Regions from separate parts of the Pannonibacter sp. I15F10I1 genome, predicted to be linked through region 2. Evidence: riboswitches for the same ligand, from Rfam matches in the RefSeq annotation. Region 2 holds a riboswitch; the other holds the start of a gene.
The links. A riboswitch is a leader RNA that binds a small molecule or an ion and turns the genes downstream of it on or off. The one in region 2 is predicted to bind S-adenosylmethionine.

Region 1 (7,200 bases), on a different contig from region 2:
CCGTTCTTCGGGAGGAGGCAAACAGCTCTCGCTGTCTGCTATTGTGGATATGGGCAGTTTTTGCGAGATTGCCAGAGGCAGGGTAGACAATTTTTACTGGGCAGGCGGGCGGCGCAGGGCCGTGTGTCTGCCATGAGCCAAGGGGCAGCGTCTCGTGTCGGATCTCAAGGGTTTTCTCGACAACAGCTTCACTCTCGAGGGGCTGCCGTCAGAGCTGGCGGACGGGCTCACCCGTCTGGCGCGTCCGATGAAGGTGAACCAGGGAGCGATCCTGTTCGAGACCGGCGATCCGGGCAATGGCTGCTACGCCATTCTGGAAGGTTCCCTCAAGGTCTCCATTCTGTCCGTCGAAGGGGATGAGCAGCTGCTCGCCGTGCTGGGGCCGGGGGATCTGGTGGGTGAACTGGCGCTGCTCGATGGGCGCCCGCGCTCGGCCACTGTCACGGCGCTGAAGGCGGCACGGCTCGCCTTCATCGACAAGTCCGCTTTCGAGCGCTTTGCCGATGAAAACCCGCAGCTCTACCGGCACATGCTGTCCATCGTCGGCAAGCGGCTGCGGCAGTCCAACGATGTTCTGGCCGCCCGTTCCTTCCTGCCGCTGCCGGGCCGCGTGGCTCAGACGCTGATGCAGCTGTCGGAGACCTTCGGCAAGCCGCTGGATAACGGCCGCATCCTCATTCACTACAAGCTCAGCCAGTCCGAGATTGCCAATATGGCAGGTGCTGCGCGCGAGAATGTCAGCCGCGTGCTGAACGACTGGAAGCGGCTCGGCACCATCAGCCGTATCTCCGGTTATTACTGCCTCGAGCGCCCCGAAGTGCTCAAGCAGGCCGCAACCCTCTGATTTTCCTCCCCACCGTCTTTCATGGAGAGCCATGTGACAGCCACTTCGGACGCAGAAACCGAACAGCCAACCGGTGACCTGACCCTTCGCACTATGGCCATGCCGGCCGATACCAACGCCTCGGGCGACATTTTCGGCGGCTGGGTGCTGTCGCAGATGGACCTTGCAGGCGGCATTGCCGCTGGCCAGCGCGCCAGTGGCCGCGTTGTGACCATTGCAATCGACCGGATGAAATTCATCCGTCCGGTGCATGTGGGTGATGTGCTGTGCATCTACACCCGCGTTGGCCGGATCGGCCGGTCCTCCATGGAAATCAACATGGAAGCCTGGGCCCTGCGCCACCGCTATGGCCAGCGGGAAAAGGTGACCGAAGCGATGTTCACCTTCGTCGCCGTGGATGAGGATGGCCGTCCGCGTCCGGTTCCGGCGGAGTGCTGAGGTCAGCTCCGGGTGAGCCGGGCTCATTGAGGGGCGGTCAAGCCCGTGCGGCGCCTGAGCGATTTCAAGGCGTGATGCGTCGGCATCGAAAGCCTTGGCATCAGTCCATTGGTGAAAGCCTCTCCACTTTCGTCTTGCCATGACGAACAGAAAGAAGAAGCCGGTCAGGCAGTCCTGACCGGCTTGTGGCCTGTTTGGGGGCAGGCGGAACAGCACGAAGCGCAAGGCTTTTCAGCCATGGCACGTGAAAATAGCGTGGTTCGGGAACGGGTTCCGCGGCGGTTCAGCCGGGAAAGCTCTGCCGGGCGCGACGCTCGAGATCGGCGTAAAGGCTCTCGTCGACCGCTTTGGAACAACCTGTGTTCCACAGTGCGATCAGCCCTTCCACCCGTGTCTTGCGCATCTCTGAGGTCAGCGGCGCATGTGTACGGCGGAGCGCGGCAGTCAGTTTCAACTGACGCAGGCGCTGCAGGACATAAAACTCCGAGGCGGTCAGGGAAGAACGGGCGGCAGGTGCGGCCAGGTCCTTCAGCTGTGCCCCGGCCAGGACAATCTGGACGGATGCGTTCACGGCGTTACTCTCTCTTCTCGACATTAAAAAATCCTCCTTCGGTTGCCCGAGGAGGACTGGCGCATTGACGTTCTGACCGCTTGGTTGCCCTGGGTTTCCCCATGGCCACATCCCTTTGCGGGGACCACCTTGCCCGGCCGGGCAGGTTGGCGAGGGCGCCAGCCCTTCTCTTGATGATGCGGGCTTTATGGCACAAACCTTTTGCGGGGTCAATCAGCGGGAATTTCACGTCTGCCTCCCGCTCTGCGTCTATCTGACAGAGCGAAAATCCGGCCGAGCCGCCGCCCTTTCCGGGAGAGTCAGATGCCCCAGCAGACCGATGCCACCTTGCAGATGATCGATGCGAACAATGCGGGCTTCGGCACCGTGCGGCTGGATCCGCGGGCGGAAAGCAGCAACTACGAGGATCATCTCGTGTTGCAGGGCACTCAGTTGCCAAGCACCTATTACGGATTGGCGGGGTCGGACAATACGACCCGGTTCAGGCCGTTGCATCAGGCCGGCTTTCTGGCGACTACGGCCCGCACGCGCGTCTATTTTGCGGTGGCGGGGATGATCAATCAGATCACCAACCCGCGTACGGCGCTTTCGTCCAGTCTTCAGCAGGTTCAGGGGCCGGTCTACAAGAGCAAGTATTATGTCTTTGTCCGCCTCGGCGTTTCCCTTGCTGATTTTCAGGCGACGATTGCCGCCATGATTGCAAATGCGCAGGCGATCACGACAGGCGATCTGGTGGACATGAATGGGCGGTCGCAGGCAACGGGCCCGACCGGCCTCTACTATGTGAATGCAGGGGCGCTCGAGGGCACATTCTGGGCGCGCAAGAATGCAGGTTGGGAAAGTTCGTTCTTTCCATCCAAGATCAACAAGCGCCTCCGGCCGCTCTGTCTGATGGATTTCCGCATTCAGCCCAATCAGGTTGCGACGGCGCAGGGTACGGGAGCTGCCTATGCCGCCAGCATTGCGCTGGTGCCCACGGCGCGCAACCAGGTGCATACGGGCCATACGCTGATGACACCGGCCGCGCTTGCCAACTGGTACGCCGGCCAGAACTTTGCCTCTCTGGCTGGCAATGTGGCTGGTGCCACGATCTGGAACAAGTATGACTGGCTTGGCCAATACCAGCAGAATGCGTCCTTTGCGACGAACAACTATGATGTCGCAGGTCCGCAAATCGCCAGCGGTAACGAATATTACGCCCGCGAGTTCTTCAATCTGTTCCCTGTAACGAACCCGAATGCCAATGCGAAGACCGCGCAAAGCCAGTCCATCGTCTCGATGATCGATGGCTTCGTGAACAATTGAGTGTTCGCACTCAATAATGCGGCGGGCGGGTGACGGGATGGGCGGAAATGCCCGTCTCGATCAGCTCGTCGATCTGGTCCGTCATTTCCCTCAGCTTGCGCGTCAGCCGCTCGATCTGCTTGCCCTGCTCGATGACCACGGCGTTGAGGTCGTCGATGGTGCGGATGGCATGGGCAAGGCCGATCTCCAGATTCACGACGCGGTCTTCATCCATCATGGCAAGGGCCTCTCGTGATATGTGGCCGCTTCTCAGCCGCAGGTTTGGAAATTCTGACAGGGTACGGTCTTGGCAGGGCGGACAAGATGCTTAAGTTAGACAAGCGGGGTGCTCTGCCTCGCGTCTTATCTCCCCTCCCGCCCTTTGGCACAAGAGCGAAAGCCCGAACATGACAAGCCTTGCGGATTTTCCGATCACCCGGAAGTGGCCGGCCCAGCATCCTGACCGTATCCAGCTTTACTCCCTGCCGACGCCGAATGGCATCAAGGTCAGCGCCTTCCTGGAAGAAGCGGGCCTTGCCTATGAGCCGCATCTGGTGGATTTCGGCTCCAGTGACCAGATGACGCCCGAGTTCCTGTCGCTGAACCCGAACAACAAGATCCCCGCCATCATCGACCCCAATGGCCCGGACGGAAAGCCTTTCGGCATCTGGGAATCGGGTGCCATCCTCATCTATCTTGCGGAAAAGACGGGCCAATTCCTGCCGGAGGATCCGGCCGGGAAGTATGAGACCATCCAGTGGCTGATGTGGCAGATGGGCGGCCTTGGCCCCATGTCCGGCCAGCTCGGCTTCTTCCACAAATTCGCCGGCCGCGAATATGAGGACCGCCGCCCGTTCGAGCGTTACCGCGACGAGGTGAAGCGCCTGCTGGGTGTGCTCGATCAGCGTCTTGAGGGCCGCGAGTTCATCATGGGCGCGGACTACACCATCGCCGACATGGCCTCATGGCCCTGGCTGCGCACCCTCTCCGGCTTCTATGAGGCAGCAGAGCACGTGGACCTTGCCACCCGCAAGAACGTGCTGCGCTGGTTCGAAGCCTGCATGGCCCGCCCGGCCAACCAGAAGGCGGTCAATATTCCGGCGCGGGGCTGAGAAACAAGGATCAGTCCGGCCCGGCGCCAAGGCCGGGCCGGACTTCACGACATGGGCCGGATCACGCAAAGATCTGCCACCAGGGGGCCCAGCCGGCCGTCTTCATCTGAGTAGGAGACACCTGCGCCGTCTTCTGGTTGATCTGGCCCGTCAGCGTCAGCTGTGTCTGCAGCGTTGTGGCATTGATCATCGTGCAGCCGAAATCGGCCGGGTTTTCGTCCGAAAAGCTGTTGTAGAAAACGTAGAGCCCGATGGCCGGGCTGTCGCCGAAGTAGCCGTTCTTTGTGGTGGCAATCAGCGTGTTCATCTGGTTGATGTCGATCGTGTAGAACGGGAACCTGTTCACGACATCGAGTTTCTTCGCCTGCACCAGCAGGACGGAGCCCTTGTAGTTCCAGATCCAGTCGCCGCCGAATTCGATCTCCAGCTTGGCGCCTTGCAGGCTTGTCGTGCCGAGGCCGAGATTCTGGCCGGTCGACTGATCATTGATCACGGCGAGATTGACACTCGTGATCGCGTCTTCCCGGATCACCTCGCCCAGATTGGATGAGGCCTTCATGATGTTGTAGGTCCAGGTGGACTGGGTCTTGAGAACGTCGGTAAGAGACATGGACTGCTCCCTGCGCTGGTCTGTCTCTTGCCTTGACGCAGGCAGGGCAGGGCGCGTGAGCATACGGCCTCACTTCAGCGGAAACATTTCATACCAGGGCCGGGCGCCCGCATGCCTTGCCTCCTCAAGCGTGACGATGGCCGGGCGAAGCGTCAGGCGGTTGCGGTTGAACAGGAAGTCCTGCATGCGCCGCGCATCGATGAACAGGCAGCCTTCGCTCATCCGGTGCTCCGGTCCGGTAAAGCTGGTGTAGAGCACGAAGACCGGATGCACGTGCCGGTGCCCGTGTGAGGCGGCTTCTGCCGCCGCGATCAGGCTGCGGATGCCGTCAACCTCGAAGGGAAAATAGCTCAGCCCCAGATGCCGCTCGCGCTCCAGCCGCAGGGCGCGCACCAGATAGTGCCGGTCGTCGAGGCTCCACGCCCAGCTCGCCCCCAGATCCTCCGCAAGGCCGGGGTCCTCCTGCCAGGCGGTGACCAGCCCGATCTTGGCAGCGCGCGTCATCTGATGGATCGTCACCAGATTGACCGTCGTCAGAAACGGCTCCGCCACATGCGCCCCAAGATGGGCGGTGGCTTCCATGAAGTCCGAGGTCCAGACCGACCTCTCGGCGAGAATTTCCTGAATATTCATGACCATCCCGGCCCCAGCTGCCCTGCCTTGAAGGACGCTTGCGGGGGAGGGATGTGAATATAATCCGGTAGGATAGCTATTGAGACTTAGGCTGCCCAGTAAGGCACATATCTCGCATTACGTTTGCCTTGATCCGGATCGGCCGGCGCGATGCGGGCGCGTTTAATCGATTCGGCAATGACGGCAGAGACGGCTTGATAATCATCACGGGTCAATGAGAACCGGTCACGCAATGTCGTATTGCTCATGTAATCCTGTGCCATCCATCGAAGAACGCAATGATGGAAGCAGGCTCTCAGTTTCTCAGCCTTCGACATCTGCCCGAAGTTTCGCGGTGCAAGAAGAACAACACGCATTGATGTTTCGGAGGAAATAAAATCTGGAGGTGGCAGGTGTCGTGCCTCGATTTCGATAAGCGTCTTGTCTAACCCACCTCCACGTTCTTCACAGAGACCAAAAGAGCGCATAGCCTTTGCAAGTTTTTCGTTTCTTGAGCGCCTCTCATCGATAATACGATCGGTGCTAATCAGCGAGTTTCCCGGGTTCGTTACTTCCAGGCGACTGTCATATATCTCGATGACAGGCCCAGTTCCTGTCGCCATGAAATCTTGGTGAATGAGAGCATTGGCGATAACCTCCCGGACTGCTGTTTCGGGAAAGTGTGGAACCATGCGCCTTACGCCGTCAATATACCGTTCTTCCTTTGGCAGACGTTCCATCAAGAAACGCATCATTCCTGCAAAGCCGACGGCGTATCCTTTCTTTCCTTCCTGCTCAAATTCGGACTTGGACTTGTCCTGGCCAGAATACTTTATGATACGGACCGCCTTGCCTGCTATGGAAGGAAAGACTGTAACATCACGTGCAAGCATGATCGCACCCAAATTGGTGACATCAAAGCGCCCTTCCAGATTGTCGATCAGAAACCCTTCATCAATCATCTTTCTGATAATTTCGTCGTTGTTCTTTGGCTTGGGTATTCCTGTCAGGTCATAGATTGGATCAGGATCGAGCATCTCCAGAGCATCACTGATCTTGGCGTTTGAAGCCGCCACTGCTGTCTCAAAGCTCCGGCGGCCTGTTGCAATCCAGAGCGCGCGCTCGAGTTCGGGAAAATCGGCCAGCTTCTTCTTGTTTTGCCCAACCCTGATAAACTCTGTGTCGCCAAATTTTACTGGCCTTTCGTATGAAGGTTCCACCGCGACTACTGAAAAATGTAGTCCGTCGCAGATGAAATCCTGTATCTCTACGAGCACTCTAGGCGCAATTTTTCGTGTCAACCAGTTCTGGAAATCTTCATTGCCGTATTTGGATGTTCGCAGGCGAACGTCTGTGCCTACTCTTTTCATCGTACTGTCTTCGATGCCGTAGACTAGAAATGCCCTGTCTCTGCCTGCGAGCATTGCGGAATTTGCAAGAGCCGAGATGTACTCTCCAATCTCTTTTGGATCCTTGTTTCCAACCTTAAATTCAAGCCAAGGACTTTCAGCAGGCTCTTTCAGCAACCGGTCGAGCAGTGCGCAAGGATCATGGATTGGCATTCGGGTCCTCCTTTTATCCCCCTTATATCAGAAATCGCCGCTCTGGAAGATGCTTCCGGAATGAGAATTTGGAAATAGGTATAAAAATCAATTAGATAGAAATTCTTCGAGTGTGCGGACTTTTATCCGCATTTTGACAGCACCCATCAAATAGCAGAGCCCCATGC
Region 2 (7,200 bases):
CGACGCAGTCTCCTCTGCCACAACAGACATCGCCCGCCCCTTCCGAGGCCGCCGGACACACACTCGTCCGGCTCCCGCAGGGAGTACGGCAGAAGATATTCCCACAATCAACAGTTTTATATTTTTTTGTCTCAATTGCGATTGGTTTTATACCGGCCCAGACCCTCGGTCAGGCAACTGCAGCTCCTTCGCAGTTGAACGGAGCGGGCATGACCATTGTCATTCCCAACTTCCGCGATCCGCGCGCGCTGGCCGAACGTCCCGCGCAGCCGCCGGAGAAGATTGAATTCCTCGCCTCGGATGATTTTCCTCCCTTTTCCTTCCGTGACCCGCAAGGACGCCTGACCGGCTTCAATGTGGATCTGGCGCGGGCAGTCTGCGAAGAACTGGGGGCGTCCTGCAGTCTGCGGGTGAAGGCCTTCGAGGCTCTGCCAGATGCGCTGATGGCGGGGGAGGGCGATGCCATTCTCTCCGGCCTCGCCAAGACGGAAGCCCTGCGGCGGGAGATGGCCTTCTCCGACACCTACATGCGCCTGCCCGCCCGGTTCGTGCTAGGGCAGGGCACGGACAGCTTTGATCCCAACATGCCATCCGCAAAGCGCATCAGCGTCGAAGCCGGCAGCCGCCACGAGGCCTTCCTGAAGGCCGCCTTCCCGGGCCTTGCCGTCGAGCCGTTTCCTACAGCCGGTGAGGCAAGGGCTGCGCTGAAGGAGGGCAAGGCCGACGTGCATTTCGGCGACGGCATGGCGCTGTCCTTCTGGCTGGCCAGCAAGGAGGCGGATGGCTGCTGCCGCTTTGTGCCGGGCCCCTGGCTGGAGCCGCGCTATTTTGGCGACGGGCTTTCCATTGCCTTGCGCCGTGACGACCAGGCGCTGCTGGACGCGCTGAACTATGCCCTGCGGCAGGTGCAGGACAAGGGCATCTATGGCGAGCTTTACCTGCGCTATTTCCCGGTGGGGTTCTACTGAGGCTTCAGACCGCCAGTAAAGCCATTGCCAGACCGGCCGGTTCTGGCTAAGCCGGGTCACTCTTTGCGCGCGGAGCCCATCCGCCGCCACAACAGGACAGCCTGATGACCGAATTTCTCTGGACCCGCCCGGAAGGCACGCCGGATGCAACCCTGCTTCTGGCCCATGGCGCCGGTGCGCCGATGGACTCCGCCATCATGAACCGGCTTGCCACAGCCCTCGCGGCCGAAGGCATTGCCGTGGTGCGGTTTGAGTTTCCCTATATGGCCGCCCGCCGTACCACGGCCAAGAAGGCCCCGCCGCCGAAGGCCGAACTGCTGGTCGGGGCCTATCAGAAGGCCATGCAGGCGCTGATGAGTGAGGTGCAAGGCCCGTTCCTCATTGGCGGCAAGTCCATGGGCGGGCGCGTTGCCGCCATGCTGACGGCCGGCGCTTCGCTGCCGGGCCGTGTGAAGGGCGTTGTCTGCATCGGCTATCCGTTCCACCCGCAGGGCAAGTCCGATGTCTGGCGCCTTGAGCCGCTGGAACAGGCCCGCCGCCCCATCTTCATTGCACAGGGCGAGCGTGATCCCTTCGGCAGTCAGGCCGAGCTGGAAGACGTGACCCTGCCGGGCACCTGCGAGATCCTGTTCCTCGAAGACGGCAACCACGACCTCGGGCCCCGCGGCCAGTCGCCCGCGACCTGGGACAGCAACATCACCGCCACCGCCAAGGCCGTTGCAGAGTTTGCCCGCAAGGTTCTGGCCGCCTGAGATTGCAGGTCCGGTGCGCTGGCCGCACCGGGCTTGAGCAATTCCCGATGAGCCAGGCTCATCGGGAGTTCATATCAGCTGAGCGCGCGGAAGTGTTTGGAGAGCTTCAGCTCCTGGCCCTGATAGTTGGAGCCGATGCCCTCGCCATAGAGCCGGTGCGGGCGTTCGGCCATGTGCTCATAGACGAGCCGCCCGACCGTCTGGCCATGCTCCAGAATGAAGGGCACGTCGTGCGAGCGCACTTCCAGCACGGCGCGTGAGCCTGTGCCGCCCGCGGTGCTGTGGCCAAAGCCGGGATCGAAGAAACCGGCGTAATGCACGCGGAATTCTCCCACCAGCGGATCGAAGGGCACCATCTCGGCGGCAAAATCCGGCGGCACATGCACCGCTTCCTGGCTGACGAGAATGTAGAACTCGTTCGGGTCGAGCACCAGTTCGGCCGCCCCGCGCCGGTAGATCGGGTCCCAGAAGTCGAGCGGGTGATGCGCATCCTTCAGGTCCACGTCGATGACGCCCGTGTGGTGCTTGGCGCGGTAGCCGACGAGGCTGCCATCGCCGGAGCCTTCCAGATCGATGGACAGTTGCACGCCGCCGCCGATGCGCTCCATGCCGCCAGAAACAAGGCGTAGGCGCGCATGCACGTCTTCCAGCTCGCTGTCCGGGATCAGCGGCTCACCGGCGCGGAACCGGATCTGCGACAGGCGGGAGCCGCTGCGCACCAGAATGGGGAAGGTGAGCGGCGAGATTTCCGCATAGAGCGGCCCGTTGTAGCCGGCCGGCACCGTGTCAAAGGCGCGCCCGCCATCGGTGATGACGCGGGTGAAGACATCAAGCCGCCCGGTGGAGCTTTTCGGGTTGGCGGTCGCCGAGATGGCATCGGGCAGCGCCAGGCTTTCCTGCAAGGGCACGATATAGACGCAGCCCGTTTCCAGCACGGCGCCGCGCGTCAGGTCGATGGTATGCAGCGCGAAGGCATCCAGCTTGTCGGCGACGGCGACGCCATTGCCCGGCAGGAAGCTGGCGCGCACCCGGTAGGCAAGCCCCCCGAGGCGCAGGTCAAGGCTGGCTGGCTGAATCTGGCCGTCGACAGGCGCCAGCTCGCTGCGGATCGTTCCGGCGCGGAACATGTCCTCGATCATGTGGGCGGGCAGAATGCCGTCTGGGCGCATGGCAAGCCTTTCATGGAGCCGGGGGGAGCCGGGGAGGGGCGTTATCTTCCTCTGCGCTGTCATTAGCCGATGGCAGGGTCTTGGCCAACCCTTTCATGGCGGGTCCATGGCTGGCAAAGATTGACCACTGGCCATGAAAGGCGTATTTGCAGACAGGATCCGTGGTGATTTGAGCCGGCCGGCTTGCAGCCACGTTAAAGAAGTTGCTAAAGAGGCCGGGGAGAAACACCCGGCCTTTATGGCCGGTTTTTTGTTTCTGGAGCGAAGACCGATGAGCGCATCCGATACCCCGTCCTCCCGCCCCCTGCGTCCGGCCACCCGTCTTGTGCATGGTGGCACTGTCCGCTCCCAGCATGGCGAGACCTCCGAAGCCATCTTCCTGACGCAGGGCTTCGTCTACGCCAATGCGGAAGCAGCAGAAGCGCGCTTCAACGGCGAGGATCCGGGCTATGTCTATTCGCGCTATTCCAACCCCACCGTTGCCATGTTCGAGCAGCGCATGTGCGAACTGGAAGAGGCGGAAGCGGCCATCGGCACCGCCAGCGGCATGGCCGCCGTCAATCTGGCGCTGATGGCCTCGGTCAAGGCCGGTGATCATGTGGTTGCCGCCAAGGCGCTCTTCGGCTCCTGCCGTTACATCGTTGAAACCCTGCTGCCGCGTTTTGGCGTCACCAGCACGCTGGTGGATGGCACGGATCTGGACCAGTGGCGCGCTGCGGTGAAGCCGAACACCAAGGCTGTCTTCCTGGAGAGCCCGACCAATCCGACGCTGGATGTGATCGATATCGCCGCCGTTGCGGAGATCGCTCATGCCGTTGGCGCCCGCGTCATCATCGATAACGTCTTCGCCACGCCGATCTTCCAGTCGCCGCTGAAGCTGGGCGCCGATGTTGTGGTCTATTCGGCCACCAAGCACATCGACGGCCAGGGCCGCTGCCTTGGCGGTGTCGTCCTGTCCGATGCCAAGTGGATCGAGGAAGAAGTGCTGCCGCTGGTCAAGCACACCGGCCCGGCCATGAGCCCGTTCAATGCCTGGGTGCTGCTGAAGGGGCTGGAGACGCTGCCGCTGCGTGTTGCCCAGCAGTCTTCCAGCGCGGCCCGCATTGCGGACCGTCTGGCGGGTGATCCGGCAATCGCACGCCTGATCTATCCGGGCCGTGACGACCATCCGCAGGCCGCCGTCGCCCGCAAGCAGATGCGCGGCGGCTCGACCATGCTGGCCTTCGAGCTGAAAGGCGGCAAGGCGGCAGCCTTCGCCTTCACCAATGCGCTGGAAGTGATCAAGCTGTCCAACAATCTGGGCGATGCCAAGAGCCTGATCACCCATCCATCCACCACCACGCACAAGAGCGTTGCCGAAGAGGCGCGGCTGGAGCTGGGCATCACCGAAGGCATGCTGCGCCTGTCCGTGGGCCTCGAAGATCCGCTGGACCTTCTCGAGGACATCGAGCGGGCGCTGGCGGCGGCCCGCTGAGCACGGGACTATATCAGGACGGGGTGGAGTGCTTGAAAGCACTCCACCCCGTCAGTCATTTTCACGCTTGCACTTTTCGTGTGCGTTGCGGCGCTCTATATCTTGAAAATGACACGCGGAGCCGGCAACAGCCTGATCCGCTTCACGAATTGTTGAGGAGCCGGAAGGCCATGTACCGGGCCGTTACCAACGGGATACAGGTCACAGTCGAACCCTTCTATCTGGCGGACCAGTCCTCGCCGGAAGAGGGGAGCTATGTCTGGGGCTATACCGTCGAGATCGTCAATCTCGGGGATGTGCCGGTCCAGTTGCGCCGCCGCCACTGGCTGATTACGGACGGCAACGGCCAGATGCAGGAAGTGGAAGGGCCGGGTGTGGTCGGGGAAGAGCCGGTCATCAAGCCGGGCGAAGCCTTTGAATATTCCTCCGGCTGCCCGCTGACCACGCCCTCCGGCATCATGGAAGGCGCCTATCTTATGGAGCTGCCGGACGGGCGCATGATGAATGTCTCCATCCCGCCCTTCTCGCTGGACACTCCGAACCGGCGCGGGTTTCTGAACTGAAACCCACTCCGCCGGAGGCTGCTCAGGCGAGCCGGTAGCGGGCGATGGCGCCGCGCTCGATGGCGGCGCAGGTCAGCTTGTCGAGGCGGAACCGGTCGCGCAGGAGCTGCAGGATGCGCAGCTCTTCCTTCGAGACCGCAATGTCGGAGGCAGCCACCTCCACAGCCAGCGCATAGGCCGTGTCATAGAGCAGGTGCGGCAGGGTCTCGGCGATGATGGTCAGCACGTCATTCATGCCGTCCTCGGCCTGCAGCAGCTGGGTGCAGCGCTGGGCCGCCGGCAGCACGTTGGCCGGGTCGAAGCCGTCGAAAACCGGCAGCATGCGGGTCACGTCGCCGATGGTGGCAAGCTCATTGTCGGTCATCAGCCCATCGGAGGCCGATGTGATGACCATGACATAGATCAGGGCTTCCTGGATGCTGAACGGCTTGCTCATTGTGGCTGCACGGTCCTGTTGAACAGTTTCAAGGCTCAATGGGTAATGCTTCGGCAGGCCGCCTTCAAGAAGGGCCGCAAATATTTGTGCCTGCGCGGCCTTCCTGCGGGCAGAGTTTGATTGACGCAAGCCCGCGGCTTTTCTAGTGTCCGCGCTCCGGCCGCCCGCAGGATCTCGCGGGCAACGGAACCGGATTCCCGAAAACATCACGGACCATCTGAGATTATGAGTGAACGTTCCCTCCCTTCGCTTGACCTGTCGCCCGCTTTTGTCGAGGCGGCCCGGACCTCCAAGGCCTGGCCGTTCGAGGAAGCCCGCAAACTGGTGAAGCGCATCGAGAAACGTGATCCCTCGATCCCGGTCCTGTTCGAAACGGGCTACGGCCCCTCGGGCCTGCCCCACATCGGGACCTTCGGCGAGGTGGCGCGCACGACCATGGTGCGCACGGCCTTCCGCATCCTCACCGAACACAAGATCCCGACCCGGCTGCTGTGCTTTTCCGACGATATGGACGGCATGCGCAAGATCCCGGAAAACGTGCCGGATCAGGAAGCGCTGAAGCCCTATCTGCAGATGCCGCTGACGGTGGTGCCGAACCCCTTCGGCGGGGACTACAAGAGCTTTGGCGACCACAACAACGCCATGCTGCGCCGCTTCCTCGACACCTTTGGTTTCGAGTACGAATTCGCCAGCGCGACCGAGTATTACAAGTCCGGCAAGCTGGATGGCATCCTGCTGAAGGCCGTCGAGAAGTATCAGGAACTGATGGACGTGATGCTGCCGACGCTGGGCGAAGAGCGCCGCGCCACCTACAGCCCGTTCCTGCCGATCTCGCCCATCTCCGGCCGCGTGCTCTATGTGCCGATGAAGGACGTGAATGCCCGCGAAGGCACCATCACGTTTGAGGATGAGGACGGCACCGACGTGACCCTGCCGGTCACCGGCGGCAAGGTGAAGCTGCAGTGGAAGCCGGACTTCGGCGCCCGCTGGGCCGCGCTCAACGTTGACTTCGAGATGTTCGGCAAGGACCATGGCCCGAACATGCCGGTCTATGACCGCATCTGCGAAGTGCTGGGCGGCACCCCGCCGGAGCATTTCGTCTATGAGCTGTTCCTGGCTGATGACGGCTCCAAGATCTCCAAGTCCAAGGGCAACGGTCTGACCATCGATGAGTGGCTGACCTATGCCTCGCCGGAGAGCCTTGCGCTCTACATGTTCCAGAAGCCCAAGACCGCGAAGAAGCTCTATTTCGACGTGATCCCGCGTGCCGTGGACGAATATCTCGCCTTTGCGGGCAAGTTCGCGGAGATGACGCCGGAACAGAAGCTGATGAACCCGGCCTGGCACATCCATTCCGGCAACGTGCCCGCGACCAGCTCGCCGGTGCCTTTTGCCATGCTGCTGAACCTCGTCTCGGCCTCCAACGCCGAGAACAAGGACGTGCTCTGGGCCTTCATCACCCGCTATGCGCCGGGCGTGACCAAGGACACCCATCCGAAGCTGGATGAACTGGTCACCTATGCGATCCGCTACTTCGATGACTTCGTGAAGCCGTCCAAGCAGTTCCGTGCACCGGACGATGTGGAGCGGGCCGCTCTCGAAGCGCTCGATGCATCGCTCGCCGCCCTGCCGGCCGGTGCCGATGGCAACACCATTCAGGACGCGGTTCTGGATGTGGCGCGCAAGATCGAGCGCTATCAGGACCAGACGAAGAAGAGCCCGGACGGCGGCCCCGGCGTGTCGGTGGCCTGGTTCCAGGCGCTCTACAAGGTGCTGCTGGGCCTCGAACAGGGCCCGCGTTTCGGCTCCTTCGTGGCACTCTACGGCATCGCCGAGAC

Region 1: it holds a riboswitch for S-adenosylmethionine, as region 2 does, so the genes downstream of both, IF10I1_RS21260 (hypothetical protein) here and IF10I1_RS09555 (O-succinylhomoserine sulfhydrylase) in region 2, are expected to answer to the same signal.

The regions. Positions count from the first base shown of each region.
Region 1 covers NZ_FYAN01000029.1:78,712-85,911, reverse strand. Annotated here, with positions in the region: gene IF10I1_RS21270 (Crp/Fnr family transcriptional regulator) at 155-844, shown strand; gene IF10I1_RS21265 (acyl-CoA thioesterase) at 866-1,282, shown strand; gene IF10I1_RS21260 (hypothetical protein) at 1,566-1,877, opposite strand; SAM-I-IV-variant riboswitch at 1,924-2,035, opposite strand; gene IF10I1_RS21255 (hypothetical protein) at 2,157-3,158, shown strand; gene IF10I1_RS21250 (SlyX family protein) at 3,169-3,375, opposite strand; gene IF10I1_RS21245 (glutathione binding-like protein) at 3,545-4,249, shown strand; gene IF10I1_RS21240 (hypothetical protein) at 4,311-4,859, opposite strand; gene IF10I1_RS21235 (hypothetical protein) at 4,929-5,492, opposite strand; gene IF10I1_RS21230 (ATP-binding protein) at 5,579-7,033, opposite strand.
Region 2 covers NZ_FYAN01000011.1:228,811-236,010, reverse strand. Annotated here, with positions in the region: gene IF10I1_RS09570 (transporter substrate-binding domain-containing protein) at 210-968, shown strand; gene IF10I1_RS09565 (alpha/beta fold hydrolase) at 1,073-1,720, shown strand; gene IF10I1_RS09560 (2'-deoxycytidine 5'-triphosphate deaminase) at 1,795-2,889, opposite strand; SAM riboswitch at 3,041-3,120, shown strand; gene IF10I1_RS09555 (O-succinylhomoserine sulfhydrylase) at 3,161-4,363, shown strand; gene apaG (Co2+/Mg2+ efflux protein ApaG) at 4,534-4,926, shown strand; gene IF10I1_RS09545 (tellurite resistance TerB family protein) at 4,949-5,362, opposite strand; gene IF10I1_RS09540 (lysine--tRNA ligase) at 5,588-7,200, shown strand, end outside.